Regions from separate parts of the Paenibacillus sp. FSL H3-0329 genome, predicted to be linked through region 2. Evidence: riboswitches for the same ligand, from Rfam matches in the RefSeq annotation. Region 2 holds a riboswitch; each other region holds the start of a gene.
What was found. Region 2 has a riboswitch for cyclic di-AMP ahead of NSQ66_RS25165 (TrkH family potassium uptake protein). Riboswitches for the same ligand answer to the same signal wherever they lie in the genome.
Positions count from the first base shown of each region.

Region 1: it holds a riboswitch for cyclic di-AMP, as region 2 does, so the genes downstream of both, NSQ66_RS16270 (APC family permease) here and NSQ66_RS25165 (TrkH family potassium uptake protein) in region 2, are expected to answer to the same signal.
Region 3: it holds a riboswitch for cyclic di-AMP, as region 2 does, so the genes downstream of both, NSQ66_RS00545 (C40 family peptidase) here and NSQ66_RS25165 (TrkH family potassium uptake protein) in region 2, are expected to answer to the same signal.

Region 1 covers NZ_CP150150.1:3,702,629-3,711,267, reverse strand. Annotated here, with positions in the region: gene NSQ66_RS16280 (DsbA family protein) at 1-350, shown strand, start outside; gene NSQ66_RS16275 (disulfide oxidoreductase) at 347-811, shown strand; cyclic di-AMP (ydaO/yuaA leader) riboswitch at 1,006-1,165, shown strand; gene NSQ66_RS16270 (APC family permease) at 1,290-3,107, shown strand; gene NSQ66_RS16265 (iron-hydroxamate ABC transporter substrate-binding protein) at 3,311-4,318, shown strand; gene NSQ66_RS16260 (iron ABC transporter permease) at 4,539-5,594, shown strand; gene NSQ66_RS16255 (iron ABC transporter permease) at 5,594-6,628, shown strand; gene NSQ66_RS16250 (ABC transporter ATP-binding protein) at 6,684-7,484, shown strand; gene murB (UDP-N-acetylmuramate dehydrogenase) at 7,635-8,546, shown strand; gene NSQ66_RS16240 (hypothetical protein) at 8,610-8,639, opposite strand, start outside.
Region 2 covers NZ_CP150150.1:5,692,449-5,703,277, reverse strand. Annotated here, with positions in the region: gene uvrC (excinuclease ABC subunit UvrC) at 1-360, shown strand, start outside; gene NSQ66_RS25170 (CPBP family intramembrane glutamic endopeptidase) at 459-2,135, opposite strand; cyclic di-AMP (ydaO/yuaA leader) riboswitch at 2,456-2,631, shown strand; gene NSQ66_RS25165 (TrkH family potassium uptake protein) at 2,696-4,054, shown strand; gene NSQ66_RS25160 (TrkA family potassium uptake protein) at 4,068-4,739, shown strand; gene NSQ66_RS25155 (LysR family transcriptional regulator) at 5,263-6,165, opposite strand; gene NSQ66_RS25150 (succinate dehydrogenase cytochrome b558 subunit) at 6,570-7,235, shown strand; gene sdhA (succinate dehydrogenase flavoprotein subunit) at 7,281-9,023, shown strand; gene sdhB (succinate dehydrogenase iron-sulfur subunit) at 9,099-9,863, shown strand; gene NSQ66_RS25135 (DUF3891 family protein) at 10,074-10,829, shown strand, end outside.
Region 3 covers NZ_CP150150.1:109,263-120,091, reverse strand. Annotated here, with positions in the region: gene NSQ66_RS00565 (YwhD family protein) at 1-479, opposite strand, end outside; gene NSQ66_RS00560 (M1 family metallopeptidase) at 583-2,589, shown strand; gene NSQ66_RS00555 (hypothetical protein) at 2,601-3,431, shown strand; one part of gene NSQ66_RS00550 (IS3 family transposase) at 3,575-3,962, shown strand; one part of gene NSQ66_RS00550 (IS3 family transposase) at 3,962-4,926, shown strand; cyclic di-AMP (ydaO/yuaA leader) riboswitch at 5,146-5,284, shown strand; gene NSQ66_RS00545 (C40 family peptidase) at 5,342-5,770, shown strand; cyclic di-AMP (ydaO/yuaA leader) riboswitch at 6,133-6,275, shown strand; gene NSQ66_RS00540 (C40 family peptidase) at 6,320-6,772, shown strand; gene NSQ66_RS00535 (GNAT family N-acetyltransferase) at 6,961-7,446, shown strand; gene NSQ66_RS00530 (cytochrome c) at 7,574-7,930, shown strand; gene NSQ66_RS00525 (4a-hydroxytetrahydrobiopterin dehydratase) at 8,012-8,299, opposite strand; gene NSQ66_RS00520 (hypothetical protein) at 8,528-8,821, opposite strand; gene motA (flagellar motor stator protein MotA) at 9,028-9,828, shown strand; gene motB (flagellar motor protein MotB) at 9,812-10,627, shown strand; gene rluF (23S rRNA pseudouridine(2604) synthase RluF) at 10,740-10,829, opposite strand, start outside.

The DNA.
Region 1 (8,639 bases), 2.0 Mb from region 2:
CACTAGCTGCATTGTCTGTATACCATCAGAATAAGGATGAATTCTGGAAGTTCTATGATGCTGTATATGCGCAGCAAGGGGATGAGAGCGACGAATGGGCCACTGAGGATTTCTTGATAAGCCTTGCTGAAAAAGAGAAATTAGCGATCGATTACGATCTGTTGCGTAAAGACATCCAAGAGAAAACTTATGCAGATGAGCTGAAGAAAGACATTCAGTTGGCAACTGACGCAGGCGTGACAACTACGCCTTCGCTCTACATTAATGGGGTGAAAACGGCTGAACCTTTCGATATTGAAGCGATTACATCTGAAATTAACACCGCCGCAAAAGCAGTGGAGGCAAAGTGACAAAATTCCTATCTTTTTGCAAGCGTAACTGCCTCTATCTGGCCTGGTTTGTCTCTTTGGTTGCTGTAGCTGGTAGCTTGTATTTAAGTGAAGTCTTGAAATATGAACCTTGTAAGCTTTGCTGGTTTCAGCGGATTTTTATGTATCCGCAGTTATTTTTGTTGGGAATTGCCACTTTCCGTGGAGATAAGCGCATCATTCCTTATGTGCTTCCATTAAGTTTGATTGGTGGCAGTATCTCAATCTATCATTATGCGGAACAGAAGATTCCAGCGTTAAGTAAAGTTCTACCTTGTACAATTGGTGTTCCTTGTAATAAAGATTACTTGAACTACTTCGGATTTATTACGATTCCTTTGTTAGCTTTAATCGCTTTTGCTCTAATTAGTCTCCTTCTTTGGTATGGACGTAAGGAAGAAGAAATGATTGAAGTAGATGCAGAGGAGAGCTTAGGATTTTAGTTTTCGCTTTGGAAGTTACAAAAAAGCTGAAAAGGTATTAAAATCACGGGCTAGAGGGATAATTGAAGATAATGAAAGAGAGCATCCAATAAGACGCTATATTTGAGCTTATTGGATGTTTTTTCATTCTTTTTTCATTTTTTTCAACGCTTTACTGTAGGCACTTTGTAGACTAATATTAGACCTTGTGAGAAGTTGAATATGCGCTGAATTTTCTTAGGAAAAACGGGGGAACCAAACTTGGCATTCATGCCAATGGGGTGAATCGGAACCGGGTCGAACAGACCTGTACCGTAGGGCTATAACCACAGCCCGAATCCGCCAGCTAACCTCGTAAGCAAGGTGGGAAAATGACCATGCATAAGCATGCGGATCATTTCCGTATGCTTATTTTTGTGTCTGCATTTATGAAATCCACCGATGAAAACAGCGCACGGAAATTCCGTTTCAGCTCCCAAAGAAAGGAACTGTATCCACCATGGTAAGCAAGGTAAAACGACTATTGATCGGACGTCCGATGAAGTCGAATGAACTCGATCATGAAAAGTTATCCAAGGTTAAAGCACTGGCTGTCCTGTCTTCTGATGCGCTCTCGTCTGTAGCCTACGGAACGGAACAAATACTGATTGTACTGGTGGCTGCCGGGTTTACTGCCATCTGGTATTCCCTGCCAATTGCATTAGCCGTATTGGGCCTGCTGGCCATCCTGATTTTATCCTATCGGCAGACGATTTTTGCTTATCCGCAAGGAGGCGGAGCTTATATCGTAGCCAAGAGCAATCTTGGTATTCCGACAGGGCTGCTCGCTGGGGGTTCATTATTGGTGGATTACATTCTTACCGTAGCGGTTAGTGCCTCGGCAGGGACGGATGCGATCACATCGGCTTTTCCAAGTCTTCATAATCATACTGTTCTCATCGCTGTATCTGTTATCGTTCTATTAACAATCATTAATCTTCGCGGAGTGACTGAATCGGCTTCGTTCATCGCAATTCCAGTGTATTTGTTTGTGGTTTCGATTGTTGTTCTGATTATCTCCGGTATCGTTAAATATGCAATGGGTGGCGCGCATGCGAATGTTCCTGAAATAGGCAGCGCCGTATCTAATGTAAGTTTGTTTCTACTATTAAAAGCGTTTAGCTCTGGTTGTTCAGCCCTAACGGGGGTTGAGGCCGTATCTAATGCGATCCCAAACTTTAAAGCACCGGCTGAGAAGAATGCAGCCAAGACGCTAATGATCATGGGACTTATCCTTGGCTTTATGTTTACCGGAATCACTGTGCTGGCGTATTGGTATGGTATTGTGCCAGATGAAAAGGCTACGGTTGTCTCTCAGATCGCTGAATCGACCTTTGGCCGTGGCGGATTGTACTTTTTCATTCAAGGGATTACAGCAGTGATTTTGTTCTTGGCAGCTAATACAGCATATTCAGCGTTTCCGCTGCTTGCCTTTATGTTTGCAAAAGATAAATATCTGCCACACGCATTTATGGTCCGTGGTGACCGCCTGGGCTTCTCAAACGGCATTATTTTTCTAGGAGTTATGTCTATCATACTTGTGGCTGCATTCCATGGGAATACGGAAGGTTTGATTCCACTTTATGCGGTAGGCGTGTTCATTCCTTTTACCTTATCCCAACTGGGGATGATGGTGCATTGGATCAAAACAAGACCTGCTGGATGGGTGAAAAGATTTGTTGTAAATACCATCGGTATGCTGACTACATTGACGATTACGCTTATATTTATTATTACTAAATTCTCAAGCGTATGGATGGCATTCATTTTCTTACCTGCTGTAATGTTCGTGTTCCACCGTATTCATAAGCACTATTTGAACACTGCGGATCAACTGCGTATATGTCCGGCTACTGATAAACCTATAATTAAAGGAAGTACTGTAGTTGTTCCTGTTGCAGGGGTTACACGTGCTGTATTACATTCCATCAGCTATGCGAAGTCTCTAACAGATAATGTTGTTGCTGTGTATGTAGGCTTTGATGAAGAAGACATTCATAAGATGGAGCAACGGTGGGAGGAATGGAATCCAGGCGTACGCCTGATTGTACTTCGCTCCAGATATCGTAGTATCATTCGTCCGTTAGTGAAGTTTATCGATACGGTTGAGTGGAAGACAGCTGCGACGGATCACATCACGATTCTGATTCCACAGTTTATTACCAAACATTGGTGGCAAGCCGTGCTTCATAATCAGACCAGCTTTTTAATCCGCTCGTATCTAATGAATCAAAAGGACGTTGTAGTAGCGACTGTCCCTTATCATTTAAATAAATAAGTAGAAGATTAAAGATGAGGTTATATCCGGAACGTTCGGAATATAACCTCTTTTGTATTTTATATGAAGGAAATTGTTGCAAATCCACAGAATTTGAAATTTATATGTTGACACAGAGAATGAGAATCAATATCATTTAAAAGTGAAGCAGAGGTAAAGGTCACCTTTGAATATCAAAGCAGTTACATATAGGAGGGTTTTTAATGTTTTGGCTTAACAGAAAAAGATCAGGAAGCATGAAAGTGACAATGAGCGGACTAATAGTGATGACGCTATTACTTTCCGCTTGTGGTAATAATAATGCTGAAAGTTCATCAAATGCAGGAACAGCGCCTACAACAGCTCCTACAGCAGAATCTACAGAGGCACCTGCTGCTCCTAAGACATTAACAGATGCAATGGGCCATGAAGTAACGATTCCGGCTAATCCACAGCGCGTCCTGGGTTCATATTTGGAAGACTCATTGGTAACTCTGGGTGTGACTCCAGTAGCTCAATGGTCAGTTACAAATGGCGTTCAGGATTATCTGGCCACTGAATTGAAGGATGTTCCTACAATTAGTTACGATCTTCCGTTAGAGGCTGTAACCAGCTTTGCTCCGGATCTTATTATCATCCCATCGGAGTCTTCTGTTCAGAACGGGATTTACGATCAGTTGAATAAGATTGCACCCACTTATGTAATTGGGGATGAACTAAATCAAGATTGGCGCAAATCTTTGCTCAAGATTGGTGAGATTTTGAACAAAACCTCTGAAGCAGAAAAAGCCATTAAAGATTATGATGTTAAAGCAGCGGCTGCGAAAGAACAGCTTGCAGGAGCTATTGGACAAGAGTCCGCGGCTATTCTATGGTTGGTGCAAAAAAACTTCTATATTGTAGACGAAACCCGCAGCAGTGGTGCTGTATTATATACAGACCTTGGCGTAAAGCTTCCTAACTTAGTAACAGAGATCCCAGTAGGAACAAGAGCAACTTGGAATCCAATCTCGCTAGAGAAGCTTTCTGAGCTGACTGCAGATCATATTTTCCTTGTAAATAGTGATAAGACTGAGGGTTCGGAGATCTTAGATAGTGCAATTTGGAAGGGCATCCCAGCTGTGAAAGCTGGAAATGTGCATGAAATGAGCTCAACAAGCAGCTGGCTTTACAGTGGTGCGAACGCTGGCAGCAAAATCATTGACGATGTGCTAAAAAGTCTTGTGAAATAAAAGTCGTAATTCACCATGAATGAGACTGATCATTTCGGTGGGGAAGGGCGTGCAGATCAAGTATCTCGTGATACAAAGATCTGCACCATTTTTTTATAAACCAATCCCATAGTACGGAAAAATCGTTCCTGCAATTGTACAACATAAATATTTTTGCGATAATGAGAATGATTGTTGTTATCATATAAACCATTGTAACTATTGAATAAGGAGACAACCCATGGTTTCACCCTCAGATTTCGCAAATCGTATTAACAATGAACCCAAAAAAGCTCTACATACCCGACCGGCAGCTGCCATTGGTATTCTTATTTTTGGACTTGCTGCCATTGCCTTCGGATTGGCACTTTCGGTCTCAGTGGGTGCGGCAGATATCAAGTTAGCTACGGTATGGGAAGCAATATTTCATTTCAATCCAGATTTACAAAAACATCAGGTGATTAGAGAACTGCGATTTCCACGTGCTATTGCTGGCGCCTTAGTCGGTGCTTGCTTCGCAGTAGCAGGGGCTATCATGCAGGGGATGACAAGAAACCCGCTTGCGGATTCAGGGCTGTTAGGCTTGAATGCAGGAGCAGGAGTAGCGCTGGCAATAGTATTTGCTTTTGCACCCTCACTCTCATTCACTTCACTAATGTTGTATTGCTTTATCGGTGCCGCTGTGGCCTCTTTTATCGTATTCGGAATCGGTTCGCTTTCTTTTAATGGCCTGACCCCCTTGCGATTGACACTAGCAGGTTCGGCAGTTAGTGCTTTATTGGTTGCTATTAGTCAGGGAGTAGCTATTCTTTTCAACTTATCTCAGGATATAGCCTTCTGGTTAGCCGGTGGGATGGGGGGAGCTAGCTGGACTCAGATCAAGATTATATTCCCTTGGGTGGCCGTAGCCTTAATTGCAGCGATGATGTTATCACGATCCGTTACATTGCTCAGCTTAGGAAGAGAAGTTGCGGTTGGTCTGGGGCAGCGGACAAGGTTAGTTCAGTTGGCATGTATGATTGTTGTGGTTATCTTAGCTGGAAGTGCGGTTTCAACGGTTGGCCCGATTGCTTTTATAGGACTAATTATTCCACATGTTACACGTTATTTCGTTGGAGTGGACTACCGCTGGATTATACCTTGCTCGGCTGTTCTGGGGAGCTTATTGATTATCTTTGCAGATATTGCCGCAAGAATGATAAATGCACCGTATGAGACACCGCTAGGAGCCTTAATTGCCATCATCGGCGTACCTTTCTTTATTTATTTAGCGAGTAAGCGGAAGGGGGAGCTGTAATGCCCAAAATAACCCTTACTCCAGATGAAAAAGAACGCCGTACACGCGCCCTAACGGTGTTATCGCTCCTTGCTATACTGATCGTCGTGGTGTTTATAGTCAGTATGAATACAGGGTTTATGCGTCTATCCCCACTGGAGGTATTACATACACTGCTGGGTGATGGAACACATCAGCAAAAGCTTATTTTATTTGATTTCAGATTACCCCGCATCGTAATTTCATTGTTAGTTGGAGCGGGCTTTGCAGTATCAGGCTGTATTCTACAAAGTCTCGCACGTAATGCACTCGCCGAACCGGCTACGCTGGGCATAAGTGCTGGTGCAGGTTTTGCTGTAATCATTTTTATCTCGTTCTTTCCGGCTACAACAGCAGCTCCGGTATTTGTCTTGCCTCTCCTAGCGCTTGGTGGGGCTGGCCTGACCGCAGCTTTAATCTATATTCTTGCCTACCGGAAGGCAGATGGTCTGTCTCCTACAAGGCTGATCCTTATCGGGATTGCGGTCGCTGCAGGAATCAATGCTTGCCAGCTTGTATTGGCACTTAGGCTTGATCCTAATAATTATCAATTTGTAGCTACTTGGATCGCCGGGAAAATATGGGGTGGGGATTGGAGATTCGTCCTTGCTTTGCTGCCTTGGATCGCGATTCTGTTACCGTTCGCCTTCTATAAAGCCCGGGTTCTAAATGTATTGAATCTAGGGGACCATACTTCATTAGGTCTAGGAATGCGTGTGGAGAAGGAACGTATTCTCCTTCTGGTAACAGCCGTAGCGCTTGCCGGCTCCTGCGTCGCAGTAAGCGGAGGTATTGGCTTCGTCGGCCTGATAGCACCACACCTGGCTCGCAGGCTCGTGGGACCCCGTCATCAGGTGTTATTACCTGCTAGTGCTTTGACAGGGGCGCTTCTTATGATTACCGCTGATACCATCGGCAGATGGGTGTTGCAACCTGCGGAAGTTCCTACTGGCATTGTGGTTGCGATTATTGGCGCACCTTACTTTTTATATTTACTCGCCAAGTCTAAAGCGTAAATTAGTTCATACTTAGGAGCAAAGCTCCATAAAACTTTTAAGGGAGTTGTAGATCATGTCAGAACGTTTGAATACAGAAGAATTAAGTATTGGGTATGCAGAGGCTACTATAGTTAAAGGATTGAACTTGTCTATCCCTACGGGAAAAATCACCGCACTAGTGGGCGCTAACGGCTCCGGTAAATCTACAATCCTCAAAACGATGGCCCGGATTATGAAGCCGAAGAGTGGCACCGTAATGCTGGACGGCAAATCGATCCATAACTTTTCAACTAAAGAGGTTGCTAGGCAGCTAGCGATTCTACCGCAGAACCCAACGGCTCCTGACGGTCTGACGGTATCTGAGCTGGTCAGCTACGGTCGTTTCCCTCATCAGAAGGGATTTGGCACGATGACCGCTGAGGATCGCAACATCATCTCCAACGCCATCTCTGTTACGGGCATGGAATCTTTTCATGATCGCCCTATTGACCGTCTCTCAGGTGGACAACGTCAACGCGCATGGATCGCTATGGCGTTAGCTCAAGAAACAGATATTTTATTCCTTGACGAGCCTACAACCTTCCTAGATATGGCGCATCAGCTCGAAGTTCTTCAGCTATTGCAAAAGCTGAATGAGGAAGAAGGCCGTACCATCATCATGGTCGTGCATGATTTGAATCATGCTACTCGTTATGCGCAGCATATGGTAGCGATTAAGTCCGGTACTGTGGTTAGCGAAGGCTCACCTACTGAGGTTATGACACCAGATGTATTGCGGGAAGTGTTTGGAATTGAAGCGGATATCGTTCCGGATCCACGTACGGGTGTGCCACTGTGTCTTCCTTACGAGCTTGCTGCCTATAAAGCTGTGTAATTATCATCTAAAATCATACAACGAACAGGCTCCCGTCATTGACAAGGGAGCCTGTTCGTTGTTACAGTTGTGGTTGCCTACAATTTCATAATAACTCTTTAAAATAGATCAAGGACCATCATTTATACATGGTTAAAGGAGCATGAAAACATGAATATTGACAAAATTCAAGATGACCTAGAGCAGCTAATGACTGCAGGAAAAGTGAAAAGTCATGAGAATTTAAAAGATCACGTGTACACTAAAATGGGCGGCAAAGCTGATATTTTGGCTGCACCAGCTACTTATGATGAAATTCAAAAGATCGTTACATATGCAGAACAAAATGGGATAACCCTTACGGTACTTGGGAATGGCTCCAATGTGATTATCCGTGATGGAGGTGTACGTGGGATCGTTCTGCAAACGGCAGGACTGACCGAAATGGGGATTCGCGACAATCTCTTATATGCGCAATGTGGTGCCAAAATAATTGATGTTTCCAGATATGCACTTGATAAGGAGCTTACGGGTCTTGAGTTCGCCTGTGGCATTCCAGGAACAGTTGGTGGAGCGCTCTATATGAACGCAGGTGCTTATGGCGGTGAGATCAAAGATGTCCTGCATAGTGCACTAGCTATAAATAAGAACGGGCAATTGGTAACTCTGCAAGGTGATGAGCTGCAATGGGGTTACAGAAAAAGCGTGTTCGCAAGCGGTGAGTACATTGTACTTGAGGCCAAATTTGCTATGACTTCCGGTGATGTTTTAACGATCAAGGCAAAAATGGATGAACTAACTTATTTACGTGAATCGAAGCAACCGCTTGAGTATCCATCCTGTGGGAGTGTATTTAAGCGGCCTCCAGGCCGTTTTGCAGGTCAGTTAATTCAAGAGAGCGGCTTACAGGGTACAAGAATCGGCGGTGCTGAGGTATCCAAGAAGCATGCGGGATTTATTGTGAATGCAGATAATGCAACAGCCAGTGATTACATCGGGCTAATCCACCATGTAAGAGCGACTGTGAAGGATAAATTCGGTGTAGAGCTGGAAACTGAAGTGGAGATCATTGGAGAAGAATAAATGATAAGCAAAAAGAGCCCGCAATCGCTGTGGGCTCTTTTTGCTTATCATAATCATGTTCGTTTAATCTACTGAAAGGGTGTAATTAGCTCT
Region 2 (10,829 bases):
TGCGGCCTTGTTAAGGATGATAAGCATAAGACGGCTCAGCTTTTGGTTGGAGATCCGCCAGAACCTGTCGCGCTAGCCCGGGACAGTCAGGAATTTTACCTTTTGCAACGGATTCAGGATGAGGTCCATAGGTTCGCGATCACCTTCCACCGTGAACAGCGCGGGAAGTCCATGGTTACCTCCAAGCTGGACTCTATACCTGGTATAGGTGAGAAGCGCCGTAAAGCGTTGCTTAAGCATTTCGGATCGCTTAAGAAAATTAAAGAAGCCTCCGTGGATGATTTCCGTACACTTTCTATTGGAGAAAAGCTGGCAAGACAAATTCTTGATGCGCTCAAGGACGAAGAGCCAACCTCATAGCAATGATGACAAAAGAAAAAGGGTATCACAGCAGCGACTAAAGCTGCTATGATGCCCTTTTTTTAATTTGGTTATAGGATGTACACTATTTTATTTTCTTAAATCAAAGAAGAAGGCTCCACCGGCTTAGGTTTCTGTGGTGGATTAAATCGATAGACGATGTAAGCGACTATGAACGGCATAATAATCGCGAAGATACCCGCGCCTACATTTACGCTCTCCTTCATAAAGATCAGCGTAGCGCCCATCAGGATGCTGTCAAACACGACGTGGCTGAACATGACAGCAATAAATCCGTAACGAAGGAAAATATAACTGAACAGCAGCCCGATTACGGTCAGCTCAATGGGACGGGAGCTGATGGGATAGATCGGATATAACGTATGGCCAAACGCCCAAACCAGCGTGGTGATCAAGCAAGCGACAAAAGTGTTCCGGAACACCTTTTTCAGCATAGGAATTCCGAAAAAGCGATAAATGGCTTCCTCAGATAAACCAGCGAGCCATGCGACGATAGGCAGAAGCCAAGCATATCTCATGTTATAAGGAGATTGGGTGGCGTCTGTAGTAGACCAATTGTGCAAGGTAAACGATAATATGATGAACATAACCGTCTGCACCCCTAGCAGAATGAAAGCCCAGATGTAACCAGCCCGGATACTGTCCAACACATATTGTCCATAGCCGGGCTCTTTGGCGCGGGGCCAAGGGTTCATGCCTTCCTCTTTTCGCCATAAGCCATTGCCGCCCACTAAAGAGAAGTAGAGCAAGGAGGACATCAGCAGGCTGTACAAAGCATAAATGATAAACATAATGACAGAGGTAATCTGTGCTTCTAGCCCTTCGCCCGTAGATTCAGGCAGCATATTATAGGTGCTGATCATCATGATTACAAAATAGGCTGAGCTTAGGAATACTCCACGTTTAAAGGAAGTATGCTCTCTTCTAAGAATACTGTAGACGAGTGCCAGAATTCCTAAAATCAGTGTGGGTATACCGTAACCGAATAATGTTAGCTTTTCCGCTAAAGAGGTCTGTCCTTGTACGTAGGAGGTATGCCAAGCTGGTGCAGTGAATCCGGCATTAAAGCTGGAGACCTGCTCTCCACTGAAATCAAAATAATAGTGCAATAAGGATTCGCCGACCTGAACAGTACTATCCGTATACACTAGCCCATGGCTTCCTGTATTCGATTCAATTTGTAGCTTGGCAGGATTTACTTCCCATTCCTGAAGCCAAGGACGAGCAAGATTCTCCTTCTGCGCTAGAGTGAGGTCAGCTCCCTTGTCCTCTTTTGCACCAACGGAAGCAATGCCAGACCCCTCTTCGGAGGCAACTTTTGCAGCCTTTGAGAAAGCGACAATCTCGCCGGTATACATATTGAGGTCAACGATGATTTGCGGCTCTTGATCCGCTGACGGAGTAAGCGTTGCACGAAAGACATCAAAAGGATATTTTTGATCCAATTTTTTCTTGGTGTAGTCCTCCACAAGCTTCTCGCGAGACATATAACCATAAAAGGAAGAGTCCGTCTCGTAAAGTACATTCCATTGATCGTTTGGTGCTTCGGTGTAATTGAGCTTTTGTTCTGCGAATAATACGGCTTGGTCACGGGCTTCTGCCTTGCTAATAACGGTGGTATCTTCCCCTGTAGAGCTGCTTAGCAGCGAAGGGGAAATCTGAAACATAATAAATAGAATAAGACCGATAATGCCCGAGATGATGAGCCTCTTGGAGAGGGCACGTTGCTGTAGGGGCTGGCCGACGGGATTCATGTAACGCCTCCTTGTTATGTACTGACAATGTTATGTTCCATTATAGTATTAGTGCCTGGCTGGTTACAAAAAACATTATATGTTCTTTTTATGGGTAATAGAGATAGTATAGAATAGTCATGTGAATTTATACCATGAATTTTATCGTGTTCATTTGTGTACGAATGGTGAGAATCGGTGTAATTGCAGGGAAAACACGGAAAAGTGATGAGAAAAGGTACTCCATTTGATGCAGTCTCTTTAAACCGCATTTTTTCATGTGAATGAGCATTAATTGTGTCTTTGTGAATTCACTAAATAACGTATATAATTTGTATGCAATTGTATAGTAGCCGAATTTCTGGTGAAAACGGGGGAACCATAAGAAGTGATGAAAAGTGGAGTGTACAAGATAAATGGCACTTTCATCAGGGGTGAATTTCGTTCTAGGAACGAATAGGGCAGCCTGCACAGTCCGAATCCGTCAGCTAACCTCGTAGGCTAATTTACTGCAGGAACCAAGTCAGCATTGGTTTTCCAGTGCTTTTTTTGTTGGAATTTTTGATAAGAAGGTGAGCATAGTGGCTTCACAGTTTCGCAGGATTTCTGAATTTAAGTTTCTGAAGCTCTCGCCGCCGCAGATACTGGTGCTTGGTTTTGCATCGATTATTCTGATAGGGGCCTTGCTGCTTATGTTGCCCATTTCAAGCACAAGCGGGAATTCCGTGGAATTTATTGATGCATTATTTACTTCAACTTCGGCAACCTGTGTAACAGGACTTGTTGTGCTGGATACCGGAACTTCGTTCACGATTTTTGGGAAAACCGTAATTATGATCCTGATCCAGATCGGCGGCTTAGGTTTTATGACCATGGCCACTCTATTTTCACTGGTGTTAAAGCGTAAAATTTCTTTGCGGGACAGGCTAATCCTACAGGAAGCCATGAATCAAGGCTCTATGGAAGGAATTGTGCGACTGATCCGGAGAGTCCTTATATATTCTCTTGTCATAGAAGGCTGTGCCGCTTTGCTGCTGTCTATTCGCTGGGCTTTTGATATGCCACTGGGAAAAGCGATTTATTTTGGCATATTTCATGCGGTGTCTATGTTTAATAATGCGGGGTTCGATATTTTTGGGGATTTTCGCAGTTTAACTGATTATGTATATGATCCGCTTGTGAATATTATTGTGATGTTTCTGATTGTCTCCGGCGGGATTGGTTTTATTGTAATGTCAGATCTGGTGGAGTTTCGGGTAACCCGCAGGCTGTCTCTACATAGTAAAGTTGTCCTGTCCACCAGCACAGGGCTGATTCTGATCGGAGCTCTGGTTATTTTTATATTCGAGTTTACTAACACTCGTACCCTAGGTTCACTGAATTTTGGCGGTAAAATATTATCAGCCTTCTTTCAATCCGTGTCTCCCCGTACGGCTGGCGCGAACACAGTTGATATTGCTGGACTTCGGCAGGCTACACAATTTTTTATAGTGATTCTTATGTTTATTGGTGCTTCTCCAGGCTCAACGGGCGGCGGGATCAAGACAACAACCTTTACGATGATGATTGGTGCTGTTATTGCTATGCTGCGTGGACGGGAAGATGTTGTGTTGTTCCGTTATCGGCTGGCTCAAGAGCGCATCTACAAGGCATTAACGATCACACTGCTGGCTTTGTTGTTAATCGCCTCTGTGTCGATGATACTCTCCACAACTGAAGACAGTAATTTCTTGGCAATCTTGTTTGAGACGACCTCCGCCTTTGCTACGGTAGGACTGACTATGGGGCTAACTCCGGAACTGTCAGCGATCGGTAAGATTCTACTCTGTCTGACGATGTTTGCAGGTCGGCTAGGTCCACTAACCTTGGCGTATGCACTCGGTCCCAAACAGGGTAAACCACTGTATAAGTATCCTGAAGGTAAAATAATTATTGGATAGGAGTTAATTAGAAATGAAAGCACAGCAATTTGTAGTAATCGGCTTAGGTCGCTTCGGTTCAAGCCTGGCGCTTGAGCTGATGGAAATGGGCTACGAGGTGCTCGGCATTGACCACCATGAAGAACGCGTGGAGGAAATGAGCGATCAGCTGACGCATACGGTAGTAGCAGATGCTACAGATGAGGGAATTATGCGCTCGCTTGGTGTACGGAACTTTGATTGTGGGATTGTTGCGATTGGTGACAATATGGAGAGAAGCATTCTGGCGGCCATTTTGTTAAAGGAGATTGGAGTCAAGCAAGTGGTGGCTAAGGCAATCTCCATCCTTCATGGCCGCGCACTGTCGCGGCTGGGGGTTGATCGGGTTATTTTTCCGGAGCGGGATATGGGGATTCGTGTGGCACACCAGCTGGTGACGCCCAATTTGCTGGATTATATTGAACTGTCCAAGGATTATAAAATTGTCGAGCTGACCGTGCCATCCTGCATGAACGGCAGAAGCTTGTCCGATTTAAATACAAGAGCTAAATATGGCTGCAGCATTGTTGCCCTAAATAGGGAAAGCGGAATAATCGTCGCTCCAACTGCCCATGATTATTTAAGTGAAGGCGATGTTATGGTACTCATTGGTCCTAATGAAAGTATTGACCGTTTTGAGAGTGAAGTTGTGAACCAAGAATCATAGTAAAAGAAGCTGACTCAAAAGTAGTGAATTCTACTTGGGGGCAGCTTCTTTTTTATGGAGTAAAGAGTAGGAAAAGTAATGGATTTTACTATGCCATATGACTATAGATCACGCGTAGTGATCTGTGCTATTGGGGTGTGTGGTGGGCGAGTTACTAGGTGTGATATTCGTACGGCTGTAGTAGATGATTTGTGGTATCTGTGACAGTGGACTATGGGCGAGATGCGTTCTTTGTTTGTACGATGTACAGAGTGGGTGTGAACTAATTAGAGAAAACTTCCCTGAAAACAGCCGCTATTCGCTCTAAATAAACGAAATTAGGGAATTTCTCCCTAATAATTAGAGGGATTCCTTATTAGCTACTGAATCGGCCAAAAATTAGGGAAGTTTTCCCTAATTATAAGTCTTCTGAACAAAAATCTCTGAATTTTAGGGATAAATCCCCTAATCTTTCGATAAGTGCTTCACTTATTGCCTCATTTGGAGATCAATAGGTGCGCCCCTTGATTCATTTGGTCCGGCTTTACTGCTCACGTTCTGTCAGAAACATCTCTTCGGTTACTTGCACCAGACTGCGAGCCGCCGTGCTCATGCTTCCATCGTCACGGTAAATCAGGCAGGTGGTCCGTTGAGTCTGCTCCAGCTCCTTGATATGTAAGGACACCAGTCCGCCGCCGTTCAGCAGCTCTGGACGCAGATAAGACTTTGGCAGCAACGCAGCCGCTTTGACAGTCGGAAGCAGCCGCACGATGGCTTCGAAGGAGTCAATCTCCATGCGCACATCGGGATCAATCCCGCAGCGCTGGAATAGATCGTCCGTCAGGCGCCGGTACCAGGTCCCCTTTGAGAAGAGAATCATAGGCAGCCGGGATAGATTATCCATGGTTAGCTTGGAAGATAAATTTAAAGGATGCTGCTCTGAGACGACCAGTCGCAATTGATCCTCAAACAGAGAAATGCAGCGTAACCCAGGTTCTTGAATAGAGGAAGCGATCAGACCTACATCTGATTTCCCCTCACTAACTGAGGATACGATCTCATGCGTTCGGCCTGTAATCAGCTTCAGCTCTGCGGTCGGATATTTGTCCATATAAGCGTTAACCAGCGGCGGAAGCGTGGTCTGCAGTGAGGTAAGACTAGCCCCCAAGGTGACAAGCCTTGGCTCCCCCTCTTTGAATTTAGAAAGGGCTTCCAGAAACTTGGAACGCTGCTGCCGTTGTTCAAGCGCATAGGAATAAGTGAGACGCCCAACCTCGGTTAACTCCAGTCGTTTGCCATAACGATTAAACAGTGCGACCCCCAGACGTTCCTCGAGTTTAGAAATTTTGCGAGACAAGGCGGGCTGGGATAGATTGAGCTGGCGTGAGGCCCGGTTTAAGCTGGAATGTTCCACAACTGCTGCAAAAACATCTAAATCGTCAAACATATATTGAGGTTCCTCTCCTAGTGCGATGTATGATCAGTAGTGATGAAATTCATAGCCTTAAGGGTAACTGTTCTTATTACATAAGGAAAATCAGGTTATGTCGGAAAATGTTGTTTCGCTAAATGAGAATTATTATCATATAAAATCTATTCTTATGCGTTTATTGTATAACGTTTAATAATTAGATTGCAATTCCCTTATAAGCGAAAAAAGAGTAACATGAAAAGTGACACAAGATATTCACATTTTGTGAAAAATAAAACTAAGTCCGGTAAACTCTAGGATAACGGTAAATTAAGGAATTATGTCATTGGATTGTCAACGTTATCCTGTGTCAAATGTAGTTCCGGCGGTGAATACCCATTAATGAAAACGCTGTTTTAATCGGAAAGGGGTTACTTTGTATGAAAGGATTTTATTCCAGAAAGATTCATTCCTTGCTAGGCGTTATCCCACTTGGAGCCTTCTTCATTGAGCACATGATGACGAATTTTGCGGCTGTAGAGGGTGGCGCTTCCGGTTTCACTGACAGCGTGTTATGGCTGAACAGCTTACCGCTCGTCTTCTTCCTGGAATTGTTCGGTATATGGCTTCCTCTGCTGTACCATGGGGTATACGGACTTTATATTGCGTATCAATCCAAGCCGAACTTGAACCGTTTCAACATTGAAAGAAACTGGCGTTATACCCTGCAACGGATTACAGGTATTGTTACCTTTATCTTTATCGTCTGGCACTTGTTCCAAACACGGGTTCAGGTGGCAGTGGGTAATGTGGAGCACGAAGAATTAGGCGGTCTCATGCACGATATCGTGACTCAGCCACTTCTGCTGACACTGTATATTATCGGTATCGTTGCTGCATGCTTCCACTTCTCGAACGGTCTCTGGTCTTTCTTAATCAGCTGGGGAATTACCGTCGGTCCTCGTGCACAGCGGGTATCTTCTTACCTCTGTCTTGGCATATTTGTCTTAGTAACGTTCATGTTCCTGATTTCGCTGGTTACTTTCCGTGACAGTGAATTTCAAACTGCAGCAACTATTGCCCAGTCCATAAAGACCTTCATTTAATTTAAGAATCCTTTCTGATATTTTCGATAAAAGGAGTGAACTATCATGGCAACATCCGATATCATTATCGTGGGCGGCGGTCTGGCCGGCTTGATGGCTACCATCAAGGCAGCGGAAGCTGGTGCGCATGTCCATTTATTCTCATTAGTTCCTGTAAAAAGATCACACTCCGTATGCGCGCAAGGCGGCATCAATGGCGCGGTAAATACAAAAGGTGAGGGCGACTCCCCTTGGGAGCATTTTGACGACACTGTCTATGGCGGTGACTTTTTGGCGAATCAGCCGCCGGTTAAGGCGATGTGTGAAGCTGCGCCAGGTATCATTCACCTTATGGACCGGATGGGCGTTATGTTCAACCGCACACCGGAAGGTCTGCTCGATTTCCGTCGTTTCGGCGGAACGAAGCGGCACCGTACAGCTTTTGCCGGCGCGACAACAGGCCAACAGCTGCTGTACGCGTTGGATGAGCAGGTGCGCCGCTGGGAATCTGAAGGTCTCGTAACTAAACGCGAGAACTGGGAGTTCCTTTCGGCTATCATCGACGACGAAGGTGTATGCCGCGGCATCAGTGCCCAGAATCTTAAGACGATGGAGATTGAGACTTTTCCTGCGGATGCTGTTATTTTGGCAAGCGGCGGGCCGGGTATTATTTTTGGCAAAACAACGAACTCCGTTATTAATACAGGGACAGCTGCAAGTGCGGTGTACCAACAGGGTGTACATTATGCCAACGGAGAATTTATCCAGATTCACCCAACCGCTATTCCGGGAGATGACAAGCTCCGCCTGATGTCGGAATCGGCACGTGGCGAGGGCGGCCGTATCTGGACTTATAAAGACGGGAAACCGTGGTATTTCCTCGAAGAAAAATATCCGTCCTACGGTAACTTGGTGCCGCGCGATATTGCTACACGTGAAATTTTTAATGTGTGTGTGGATCAAGGGCTGGGCATTAATGGCGAGAACATGGTGTATTTGGACCTCTCTCACAAGGATCCGAAAGAGCTGGACGTGAAGCTTGGCGGGATTATTGAAATTTACGAAAAATTCATGGGGGATGATCCCCGTAAAATACCAATGAAGATCTTCCCGGCTGTACACTATTCTATGGGCGGCATGTGGGTTGATTACAATCAAATGACGAACGTTCCTGGTCTTTTTGCAGCCGGAGAATGTGAATATCAATATCATGGAGCGAACCGTCTAGGCGCCAACTCACTGGTATCTGCTATTTACGGCGGTATGGTCGCAGGACCAAAGGCTGTTGAATACATTAAAGGCCTGAAGAAATCATCGCAGGATATCTCTTCTTCCGTATTCGATAGCTTCCACAAAAAGCAAACGGACAAATATGAATCTCTGTTAGCGATGTCAGGTACAGAGAATGCTTATGTGATTCACAAGGAACTGGGCGAATGGATGACCGCCAATATGACCGTGGTGCGGCACAATCTGAAGCTGGAAGCGACCATTGGCAAAATCAAAGAGCTTAAGGAGCGTTATCGCAAGATCAATATGAATGATGCATCGCGCTGGAATAACCAAGGTGTGGCCTTCACTCGCCAGCTCTGGAATATGCTGGAGCTGTCCGAAGCGATGACACTTGGAGCGCTTATGCGGAATGAGAGCCGTGGTGCACATTACAAACCGGAATTCCCAAATCGTAATGATGAGGAGTTCTTGAAGACCACAAAAGCAGCCTGGACTGCAGAGGGTCCACAAATCTCCTACGATGAAGTGGATGTCTCGCTGATTCCTCCACGGGTACGCGATTATTCGAAGGATTAATGCTTTCCAGTAACAGAATAGCTTGCGAGGCAAGCTTCATGAAATAAAATCAGGCAATTTGAGGAGGGAACCATTATGGCGGAAACAGCTGCAGCTCCCAAAAACGTAAAGTTTATCATCACCCGCCAGGACGATCCACAAAGTTCATCGTATGTCGAGGAATTTGAACTTCCTTATCGTCCAGGTATGAATGTGATCAGTGCTTTGATGGAAATTCAGCGTAACCCTGTGAATGCCAAAGGTGACAGCACAGTTCCCGTATGCTGGGATTCCAACTGTTTAGAAGAAGTGTGCGGAGCTTGCTCCATGGTGATTAATGGCAAACCCCGCCAAGCTTGCGCTGCACTTATAGACAATCTGGAGCAGCCTGTACGCATTGAGCCTATGAAGACATTTCCGGTGGTGCGTGACTTAGTCATTGACCGTACCCGGATGTTCAATGCGCTAAAAAGGGTGAAAGCATGGATTCCGATTGACGGTACGTACGATCTTGGACCGGGACCGCGGATGCCGGAGAAAAAACGGCAGTGGGCCTATGAATTATCCAAATGTATGACCTGTGGCGTATGTTTGGAGGCTTGTCCGAATGTCAACGAAAAGACGGATTTCATCGGACCGGCAGCCATTTCTCAAGTACGTCTGTTCAATGCTCACCCTACAGGTGAAATGAACGCTGACGAAAGATTGGACGCTCTTATGGAGGATGGCGGGATCGATGGCTGTGGTAACTCACAGAACTGTGTACGCGCTTGTCCAAAGGGGATTCCTCTTACGACATCTATTGCAGAAATAAACAAGCAAACAACGAAGCATATGTTCAAACGTTGGTTAGGTGTGTAATTAATAGTACCGCCAAATGTTTATCTATTGAGCTATCCTCAAAGTGGATTCCATTCGCTGGGGGTAGCTTTTTTTATGTTGTTAAGACTCTCTTATCTGCTTGAGGCGGGAAAGTCTTGCAGGGCTGGAGCAAGTTCAGAATATTGACCAATTTATGCTATAATATCCATTGTTAACGTAATGTTAGCTGTGGAACAAGGAGGAATAATCGTGATTTGTCGGGAGCAAGATGGAGCAATTGTAATGGTTAAGCAGCATGATCACGGGAAACTTGCCGGAGAGCTGGCCATTGGGTTCAAAGAGCAGCATGTGCCAACTGAAGGACGCCGGGAAGAGGTACTGTGGGCAGTAGCCCAGCATGATAGGGGTTGGATTGATCTCGATGAGACCCCTTTCTGGAATGATGCGGAGCAAGCACCCTACACCTTTATTGATTTTCCTGTAGTGCCTAAGTTGACCTTTTATAAGCGTGGATTAGATGAGATCGAGGAACACACACCGTACGGAGCGTTGCTGTGCAGCTTGCATTTTGAGCGGCTTATTAAGATTTCGGGACTCGATTATCCAGAACTAACGTTATATCAAGAACATGAAGAGGAACGCAGAGCACGTATCCATCGGGAGCTTGAAGCTTCTAAGCCTATCGGAGAAGATGAGCTGTATTATGATGCCCGTCTTTTAGAATTCTGCGATGATCTGTCCTTGTATTTGGCCTTAAATGAGCCGGGGTGTCCGAAATCAGAGGAGCATCCATGGTGGCGTGAAGGGTTCTCAGGCACTGAAGATTTCAGTTTTACGTCAGGTCGTGTTATCACAGCGGAGTGGCAGGATAAGTCAACGTTAATGCTTGAACCGTTTCCTTTTGTAAAAAACCTGGAAGTAGCATTTATGCTGAGACGAGTTCAAAAATCAGAAATCGCAAAAAAAGGGATTGCACGCGCTTACAGCGAAACTCCGGAAGAAGAA
Region 3 (10,829 bases), 1.3 Mb from region 2:
TCTGAGGATGCATTCCACCATGTTTCATTATGAGAGATCAAAAGGGATTTGAGGGCCGATTTCTCAACGGCTCCAAGCCCTGCCACATCGATCTTGCGTTTGAGAGCTGCATCCAGCTTATTGACATGCTCAGCAAGAATTTTCCATCCGCGGCGCGCTTCTGTATCAATCCACATTTCACAGGCTGTGATTCCACCATAAAATTGAGCTTCCAATGTACGGTCTACCGCTACCCATACCACCCAAACCTGTCTTCCATTCGGTACGTCTTCACGATTCATGGAAAATTTAATTCCTTTTTCCACCTTACTCTTGGCATGCATGGCACCGATATCAATAACCGCCACATCACCATCAATAATGACAGGTGAAACGTTGTTGAGATCTATAGAGCCTGCTCCAAAGCCTTTATGTTTACTTTTAGCGTTCACAATATTTAAGGCAATCTGTTTCTTGCCCTCCGGTTGTATGTTGTCCACGAGTGCACACCCTTCCTCTTACGAATAATTTAATTTTAGCTAATAATGCGGCGATTGCAAACATATACATCCCGTAGATGCTTGTCACGGGAGGAATCACACTATGAAGTCACTGTCATTAAAGTACATCATCTTTGCGACCCTGGCCATCCTCGCGCTGCTGGGAGGAGGAATATGGGCCTTTTCAGGGGATAGCTCTACGGCTTCTGTTACTAGCTTCGCTTCAAAAGAGGCCAAGTCCTCCAGCGGCACAGCGCCTGCAGCCGTACCACAGCAGGTATTGCCTGAGAGCGCGCCCGTCCCGGCAGAGGAGGCTTTAAGCCAGCGGGTAGTCGAGTATCACATTGATGTCCAGCTTGTTCCTGACACAGAAACCTTAAAAGCTTCTGAGACAGTAACCTGGACACACCCCGGAGTAAAGCCAGTAAGTGATTTATATTTTCACATGTATCCAAATGCATTTGCCTCATCAGATACCACCTTTATGAAGGAATCCGGGGGGACGCTCAGAGGCGACAGCATGCCTGAGAACGGCTTCGGAAATATGACGCTGACCGATCTGCGCACGACAGAAGGAACTTCGCTAATGCAAAGAGTGCAATATGTCCAACCTGATGACGGCAATATCAACGATAAGACGCTCCTAAAGGTACATCTTCCTCAGCCTGTTAATGGTGGGGAAAGCGTAACACTTAAGCTTCAGTATGAAGTCCAGCTGCCCAAAATCTTTGCTCGCATGGGTGCTTCAGGTAACTTCGTTATGGCTGGGCAATGGTTCCCTAAGCTTAGTGTATACGAGCCGAGGGGCACACGCGGAGTTAAGGAAGAAGGCTGGGACCTGCATCAGTATCACGGAACCTCTGAGTTTTACAGTGATTTTGGCATCTTTAATGTAACGATTGCCGTCCCTTCCAACTATACGGTGGCTGCGACCGGATTTCCTGTAAAAAATGCCAAGCTCAAACAAGATCAGAAAATATATCAGTTCTACGCCGATGATGTCCACGATTTCGCTTGGGCCGCTTCCCCTGATTTTACAGTAGCTGAGGAAGCCTTCTCTACGCCGGAGGTGCCTGGAGTACGAATTAAGGTGTATCTCGACCCACTACACAAAGATTTAAAAGAGCGTTACCTTCAGGCTGCCAAGGCTGCCCTGACCTACTTCAGCAAATGGTATGGTCCTTATCCCTACTCTACGCTGTCTATTGTCGTCCCACCTAAGGAGGGCAACGGTGCTGGAGGAATGGAATACCCTACCCTTATTACAGCCTTTGGGGCCGCGGATTCTTCTCCAGATACCTCACTTGAAAGAACCGTCATTCATGAAATCGGCCATCAATACTTCTACGGTATGGTAGCCAGTAATGAATTCGAGGAGGCCTGGCTGGATGAAAGCTTCACTTCCTATGCCGAAGACAGACTTATGGAGCAAGAATACGGTATCAAGTCTAATTTGCCTTTACAGGCCAGCCTGGTAACTATACCTGAGCCGTTAAATCTGGAAACGTGGAAATATGCAGGGGCGGATTCCTATAGCCGAAATGTTTATATCCGCGGCAAGCTTGTACTTAAAGATATCGAACGCCAGGTAGGTACCAAAGCAATGAACAACATCATGTCCTCCTACGCTCGTAAGTTCCGTTTCGAGCATCCTGCTACGTCAGATTTTCAGAAAGTCGTTGAGAAGGTAACCAAAAAATCATGGCAGACCTATTTCGATGATTACATTTATGGTGATGGAGCGCCTGACTTCTCAGTAGATACGATTACTTTTAAAAAAAATAACAGCGGCGATGCTCCAAGCTACGAATCATTAGTGAAGATTTCAAACAAAGGGAGCCATTACGTTGATGTTCCCGTGAAATTCACATTCGCCGACAGCTCTTCGGTGCAGCGGGTCTGGAACGGTGAAGGAGCAGAGACTACGTTGCAATTGTTAAGCGATAAGCCTCTTCTCTCTGCTGAGATTGACCCTGAACATTCCATCTTATTGGAGAGCAAACATCTAAACAACTTTAGGCTGGCGGAAATAGAGCCCAAGACGCTCTCTCGCTGGACATTAAGTGTAACTAAACTAATTGAAACCGTGCTCGGAACTCTTGTCTGGTGAGGTGAATGATTGTGAGAACATCGATAACCCGCGGCTGGCAAAGCATGAAGGAGCAATTTTATATTTTAATTCTGCTCTTCATCTACCGACTGCTCTGGGGCTACTTTATGTATGGTTTCATCCGATCTGCTATTATTCCAATTCTACTGCGCTATCCGGATAAAGACGCCGGAGGCAGCGGTATGGGCAGACTGTTGTATTATATCGAGGGACAGTTCAGCTTGAATACGGACCCTGCGATACGCACTTGGTTATGGATGCTTCTGGCGCTTGTTGTCTTGCGACTTCTGCTTTCCCCTTTCATAAGGGCAGGATTGCTGCATGAGCTCCACCAGGAGCGAAAGGGCGAGCGTGGACTGTTCTTTTTCCCTGGCATGAAGATCTATGGACTACCTGTCTTAGTCTTTAGCCTAATCGAATGGGTGCTGACCCTGCTGCCGCTGTACTGGCTTGCTCCAAAAATGTACGGGCTGTTCTTATCCTCTTTGTTTAACTACGCTTTGTTACTTCATTTAGTACCATACGTATTGGCATGGCTTATATATATTTTTATCGTGCGCCTGTTTCTTCTATATATGCAGTTTGGTTACACCGGCGGTACAGGAATGTTCTCCTCCCTGTTCATCTGCTTGCGGTCACTGATTCCTGCTATAGGTGTTTCCATTGTACTTGGTGCGGGAGGCCTGCTCTTACTGCTAGTGTGCGGACTGACGGGTCTGTTCTGTCCCGGCCTACCGGCACTTATAATACGGCAAATCTCACCACTACCTTCTACGCTCTTAAAAATGTGGGGAATCTCTGCACAATATCATCTATGGCGTAGCAAAGCATTTCCACAATAAATCAACCTTATTTGACATAATAAAAAGGTCCCAATTCCTGTATTTGAACTGTGACCCGTAAGATGGAAACTTTGAAAAAAGTGACCCTCTTACGGGTCATTTTGTGTTTTAATCGAAATATCGAAATAACGGAGGAAGCCTTCATGAATAACAAAACAAGAGGAAGCTCAAGGATATTCAACGAAAATGAGATCAAACAACTAGAGAACAATCCAAATGTAGAGAACGTGACGGAAAAGAGTATTACCTATTCACCAACGTTTAAGTTGGCTGCGGTTAAGGCCTATAAGGAAGGCCAAGCCCCAATGGAGATCTTCCTTAGCGCAGGATTTAACCTAGATATTATCGGTCGCAAGAAGCCTAAGCATTGCCTAACCCGTTGGCGTAATACATATAATGCTCTGGGAGAGGCTGGACTACTAGAGGAACAACGAGGAAAAGGATCCCCGGGCAGACGACCGACAGGGGAACTTTCTACCGAGGAAAAGTTAAAACGTGCAGAAGCACGAATCAAGCTTCTGGAGATGGAGAACGACTTCTTAAAAAAGCTGGAGGCGCTCGAAAAGCAGAAGATGCAGAGGAAACGTTGACCCCCTCCGAGCGCTACGAAATTATTAACCAAACGATACGTAAGCACGGTCTGCAGCGAATGACGCGTTATTTGTGTAAGCTAGCTTGTGTGAGCTTAAGCGGATATTACCGTTGGCAAGTCGCTGAGGAAGCAAGACAGTTGCGAGAGAAGGCAGACGAACGAGACGCTTTCCTTATCAAGAAACACTATGACGCTTTGAATGGTAAAGCTGGAGCATTGGTCGTGAAGATGTGGCTGGAACGGGAGAATGGTATCATCATGAATCATAAAAAGATTCGAAGATTAATGCGAAAATATAAGCTTGTTGCTACGATCCGGCAAGCAAATCCCTATCGCAAGATGGCAAAAGCCACACAAGAGCACCAAACATGTCCCAACCTACTCAAGCGCCAGTTTGACCAAGGAGAGCCTGAGAAAGTGCTGCTGACGGATATTACCTATATGCATTATGGTAATGGACAATGTGCTTATTTATCCGTGGTGAAAGACGGGGCTACGAGACAAATTTTAGCTCACTACCTCTCTTCTTCATTGGCTATGCCAATTGTAGAACGAACACTGGAGAAACTACTTGAACGACTGGATGGCAATATTCATCCAGAAGCCCTTTTGCATTCGGATCAAGGAATGCACTATACTCACCCTAGATTCCGCCTTCTCGTACGCGAAGCTGGGTTTACACAGTCCATGTCACGGAAAGGGAACTGCTGGGATAACGCCGCCATGGAGAGCTTTTTTGGCCATCTGAAGGATGATTTGGAGTACAAGACATGTATGACTCTCTTGGAATTACGAACAAAGGTTGATGACTATATCGCCTACTATAACTCCGAGCGATATCAATGGACATTAAAAAAGATGACTCCCGATGAATTCAGGAGTCACCTATTAATTGCTTCTTAAAGGTCTTCTTTTTTCAACTTTCCACAAATACGGTCACAGTTCAATTCAGGAGCTGGGACTTTTTCTCATTACGGATAACTTAAGAGTATTTGCAAAATCGTAAAAGCTCTGTTACAATAAGTCCTGTGCTATTAGTAACAATTTTGTAATCAATTGAAACGATTCCTACATAACTAAATGTATTTATCGTAAGTGTAACTGTCGAAACGTCATTCTCTGGTGCTTAACACGCCTAATTCCTTTGCACCGGGAAGTGGGGGAACCATATTTTGGGTGAATTGATCTCGCTTTACAGGGATCATAGGGAATCTTCTACCGAACCCTTAAGCTAACCTCGCAGGCCTTGGAAGGAGTGCATCTTTTGAAAAGACATAATTTAAGAAAAAAATGCGTCGCTGCGGCGCTAGGACTTGTAATGGCATTATCTATTGGTGGAGGAAGCGCCTTTGCCGACTCTAAAATGGACTCTGTAATCTCAAAGACTATTGGAGTTGCCTATAAAACCGGAGGTACAAGCACTGCCGGATTTGATTGCTCTGGATTTACAAAGTATGTATTCAAGAATGTGGGTCTTACTTTACCTCGTACATCAAAAGCTCAATATAGCGTTGGAACTGCTGTATCCAAAAGCAATCTGCGTTCTGGTGATCTAGTGTTCTTTAACACACTTGGCAATGGAGTATCCCATGTCGGCATTTATGTTGGAAACGGAAAATTCGCACAATCGTCCTCTTCGCGTGGAGTGACCATCACTTCACTCAGTCAGGCCTACTGGGCCAATCGTTATGTTGGCGCTAAAAGAGTAATGAGTACTTCAGCTTATCAAGCTGTAGCCTTCGATTGAAACCTTCCTCACAACTATAACCTCACAATTACAACTATATGAACCTGAATCTGATTATGCCCGTAATCAAATTCGGGTTTTTCTTTATTCCATAATATATTTTTACACTATTAGAGCCCAATTGAAACACGTTTATTTGATAAAAATTGCAATTATATTAAAAATTAGGTCATTATTAACGCTTACATATGCCTTTCTACCGTAAAAATGCCAATTTTTCTGCATTAATATGTTAAAAACGATTGCCAAGCGGCTTTCTGTTTGTTACAATTAGCGCAGTGAGATTTTAGTAACATTTTTGTAATCATTAAGTTGTTATTTACAAAGGTTTTGTCATGTATTGATTACAAGCTAATCCTAATCAACAGTATGAGCCGAGTTTCCTAACTATTAGGAAAACGGGGGAACCAACTTTGGGTGAATTGACCTCCATTATATAGAGGGGTCATAGGGGACCTTCAACCGAACCCTTAAGCTAACCTCGTAGGCATTTGGAAGGGGTATACACTTTTGAAGAAGAAGTTAGCAGCAGCAGTACTAAGCTTTTCCATCATCCTCACCATCGGAGCAGGAAGCGCTTTCGCAGATTCCAAAATGGATAAAGTGATTGACAAGGCCATCGGTACTAAATACGTATCCGGCGGTATATCCACTAACGGATTTGATTGCTCCGGATTTACAATGTATGTGTTTGATAAGATTGGCATTAACCTTCCACACCAATCAGGTTCCCAATATCAAATGGGCACAGCAATCTCCCGTGATGATATAAGAGCCGGAGACCTTGTATTCTTCAATACAAGTGGCAAAGGTGTCTCCCATGTCGGCATTTATGTCGGTGAAGGTAAGTTCGCACACGCTTCTACCTCACGCGGTGTTACGATTAGCTCTCTGAGTGATAGCTACTACGTGAAACGCTACGTTGGTGCCAAGCGCATTATGAGCACAGACGCTTACCAATCGGTTGCTGCTGAATCGGAAGACAATGATGATGTGCAATAAATAACGTACATAGGCTCTTTTCCAAGGTACTCTTGGAGGAGAGCTTGTTTTTTTGTCTTATTACTTATTTACCCCTCTCATAATTTGTAAAACATTCCCCTCATATAAAGTTTCTGAGTCGAACCTCCCCCATTTTGTATATAATTAGTAATATAGCAATGTCCTCGTGAAAGGAGATCGTTGACCTTATGATAAACCCCTCGGTAACTTTTCATGTTGTTCCTATGGAGGCAATTCACGGAGAAGCTATTTGTAAGTGGAGCTATACGCCCCCATATAATATTTATGGCTGGATGCCGTGGGAGCAGATGCAGGCTCTTGGCATCGAGTTTGGTGATCCGCAGCTCCGGGAGGAACAATATATCTCCATATTAAATGAAAATAAGGTTTTGTGCGGATTCGCACAGTTGTTCCCGATGGAAGGAGTCGTCCGTTTAGGAGTTGGGATGCGCCCCGATCTATGCGGCCATGGTTTAGGCAAACTATTCGTAGATGCCATCGTCCAGACAGCCTTGAGTCGTTATCCTGATCGTGAGATAGATCTGGAAGTCCTGACCTGGAACCAACGCGCCATTCGAACTTATCAAAAATGTGGATTTACGATTACAGATACGTATGAACGCCGCACACCTACAGGAGACAAACCTTTTTATTGCATGGTCTATGACAAATGATATTAAATACCAGATATTTCATAAGAATGATTGTATTCTCGTTCATTTTTTTGTCACAAACCCTATGATAACGCTTCACCATAAGCTATAATGTAGGGAGCAGCTTACATAGAAGGGACGAATTGGGATGCAGAAATGGATCATGAGCGGTTTGTTTTTTGCCGCCTGTGCCTTTGCGGTAGTACTCATGTTTACACTTCCGGGTAAAGAAGAGGTAGCAGAAGAAAATAAGCCCACGATGCCGGTAGTTCAACTGGACGCCGCAAAGGCAGAAGCAACCGTGAAAGCCAGCTGTATCACCTGTCACGGCGATCAGCTTCAAGGTGGAGTTGGACCAAGTCTTCAGAATGAAGGCGGTCAGCATGACGCTGAGGAAATCTACAGCATCGTCACCAAAGGACGTGGCCAAATGCCTTCCTTTAAGGAGAAGCTAGCTCCTGAAGAGATCGCCAACGTCGCACTCTGGCTCTCAGAGAAAAAGTAACCAGCCAAGCAACCAAAAACGCCCGTGTATGAGATAGGTGACTATCTGTGCACGGGCGTTTATTTTATGATTTTGGCTAAACTAATGATTTTTTTCAAAGGCTTCATTAAATTCATGCGCCTCTCGAAGATCTAGAGCTGTAATCCCATCTTCTTCATTAGATTTCAGGCGCAGGGTAACTGTTTTATAATCAATCGTAATATGTGGATGGTGATCGAAGGCTTCTGAAATCGTGGCTACTTCATCAACGAACGCAATGCCCTTCATATATTGGCTGAACATATATTTTCGCACCATAACATTATCTTCCAGTTTCCAGCCCTCCAGCTTGGTGATCTCCTCACGCAGTTCCTCTTCCGTAAATAACAATTCGTTTCCTCCCTTACAAAAAATTGCAGTAAAGTGCGTAGTTCCCTTTACTTGTCTTAGGCGTTAAACAAAACATCCCTTAGCTTCTGAGGTCCAAGGGATGTGCCAGGATAAAGGCGATATTTTCGATTAAATGTATTCACAAATCCCAGCGATTATAACTCGGCTTTATCAATTTTAACACGGGCTACTAACTACGGGCAAATTACGTCCAGACGTCTCCTCTGCCTAAATCAAAACTACTGAAGCCAAATCCTCTTCGCCAACTAGAATATTAATGCGGTGCGTGTCCTTATCGTAAATAATTACGCCGCTCCCCACTTCAATCATAGGTTCATTACCCAGCGCGAAGAAAAGATCCTCAGCCAATGCTTCCCATACCTCCAGCTTTGATTCTTGGGGTAGTTCCTGCCACTCGTCCGGATCCATCTCAAAAAATAAATATCCATCGGAAATTCGTCCGACGGCTTCGGTCAAATCGGTTAGAATTTCACCGTAATCTCTACCATGCTTTACACCCACGTATATCACTCCGTTTTCTTCACAGATGAATAATTACTTACCTTATCCATTATAGCCGAAAAAATGACTTCACAAAAAACCGAATGATGTCGATAAATAAGAATATACGTTAATTCGGTTTCGCACAGAGTGCCCTGCCGCTGTTTCAAGGATGATATACGCGGCATTGTCGGAACACATCTTAAATCTCACGGACGAGGTGCAAAATGGAAATTTCAACAATAATTGGTTTAATTTTTGGTTTGGTTGCTGTAATCTGGGGCATGATCCTCAAGCACGCTCCACTTCATGCTTTGGCCACACCCGCTGCTTACGTTATTATCTTGGTGGGTACGGCAGCTTCTATTTTCATGGCCTTTCCTTTCAACGAGGTCAAAAAGATTCCAAGTCTGTTCAAAATGATTTTTATCAAAAAGAAATTAATCAGTAAACCCGAATTAATCACTATGTTCATGGAATGGGCTTCTATCACACGGCGTGAAGGTCTGTTGGCTCTAGAATCAAAGGTCGATGAAATAGAAGATAACTTCCTCAGAAACGGCATGCGGATGATTATTGATGGAAATGATCAGGATTTTGTCCGCGATGTCCTCATGGAGGATATCCACGCCACAGAGGATAGACATAAAGCAGGAGCCCTCATTTTCTCACAGGCAGGTATGTATGCTCCTACCCTCGGGGTGCTCGGGGCGGTTATCGGTCTCATCGCCGCTCTGGCTGATATGAGTGATATGAACAAACTGGCTGCGGCAATCGGGGCTGCCTTCATCGCCACATTGCTTGGTATCTTTACAGGTTACGTATTATGGCATCCTATTGCTAATAAGCTGAAACGTCTCTCCAAACAAGAAATCGAAGTTCGAATGATGATGGTCGAAGGTCTTTTGTCCATACAGTCCGGTGTATCTACTATTGCCATCAATCAGAAGCTTGCTGTATTCCTAACACCTTCGCAACGCGTTAAGTTAAATGAGAAGGACGGTGGATCAGGTGAGCAAAAAGACTAGACACGAAGAGCATGAAGAACATGCCGATGAATCGTGGCTGTTACCTTACTCCGACCTCATGACTCTTCTGGTGGCTCTGTTCATCGTTATGTATTCTATGAGTGCAACGGATGCCAAGAAATTTGAAGAGATGAGTCAGGCCTTCAGTTCCGCTCTTAATGGCGGTACAGGTATTCTTGAAGAGCGGGCAGCAATGCCTAGTAAGACTCAAGAAGATCTAGGGAAAAATGATAAGATGGGTAGCTCTACTTCCAAGAAAGCTGAAGAAGCAGAAATGGCAAAGCTACGACAAAAGGAACAAGAGGATTTAGAGAAGCTTAAGAAACAATTCGATCAATATATTAAGAGCAACGGTCTAACGGATCTGCTCAGTACGAAGCTTAATCAATCTCAGCTAATGATTACGATCAGTGATAACGCATTGTTCGCTTCTGGCCAAGCCATTGTTAAGGATGATTCGCGGCAATTAGCTAAATCCATCTCAACGATGCTGCAGCAATTCCCGGATTATGATGTAGTAGTGCAAGGGCACACCGACGATATTCCGATTTCTAATAGCAACTATTCATCCAACTGGGATCTGAGTGCGGATCGGGCACTTCAGTTCATGAAGATTTTGCTGCAGAACACAAATCTAAATCCACGCAAATTTAGTGCGATTGGATACGGCGAGTATCATCCTATTTCCGATAATGACACAGCTACCGGTCGAAGCAAGAATCGCCGGGTAGAGGTTTCCATTATTCGAAAATATCAAGAAACCAAAGAGTTTACAGGGATTGTTCCCTCTGCTGAATAAGTGATTTCGTAAGGTAATAAAAAGAGCTGTCCAAAGGTCTTAGACCCCGGACAGCTCTTTTTTTGTTGCAGTACTACATTCTATATGGAACTGTATTATTGTAATGACACTCCTACAGTAACTCGTAGTTCAGCGTAGCTCCAAGCTCTTTCTTCTCATCAGCAGACAGTTCCCGCCATTCTCCCGTTTGCAATGCCCCCAG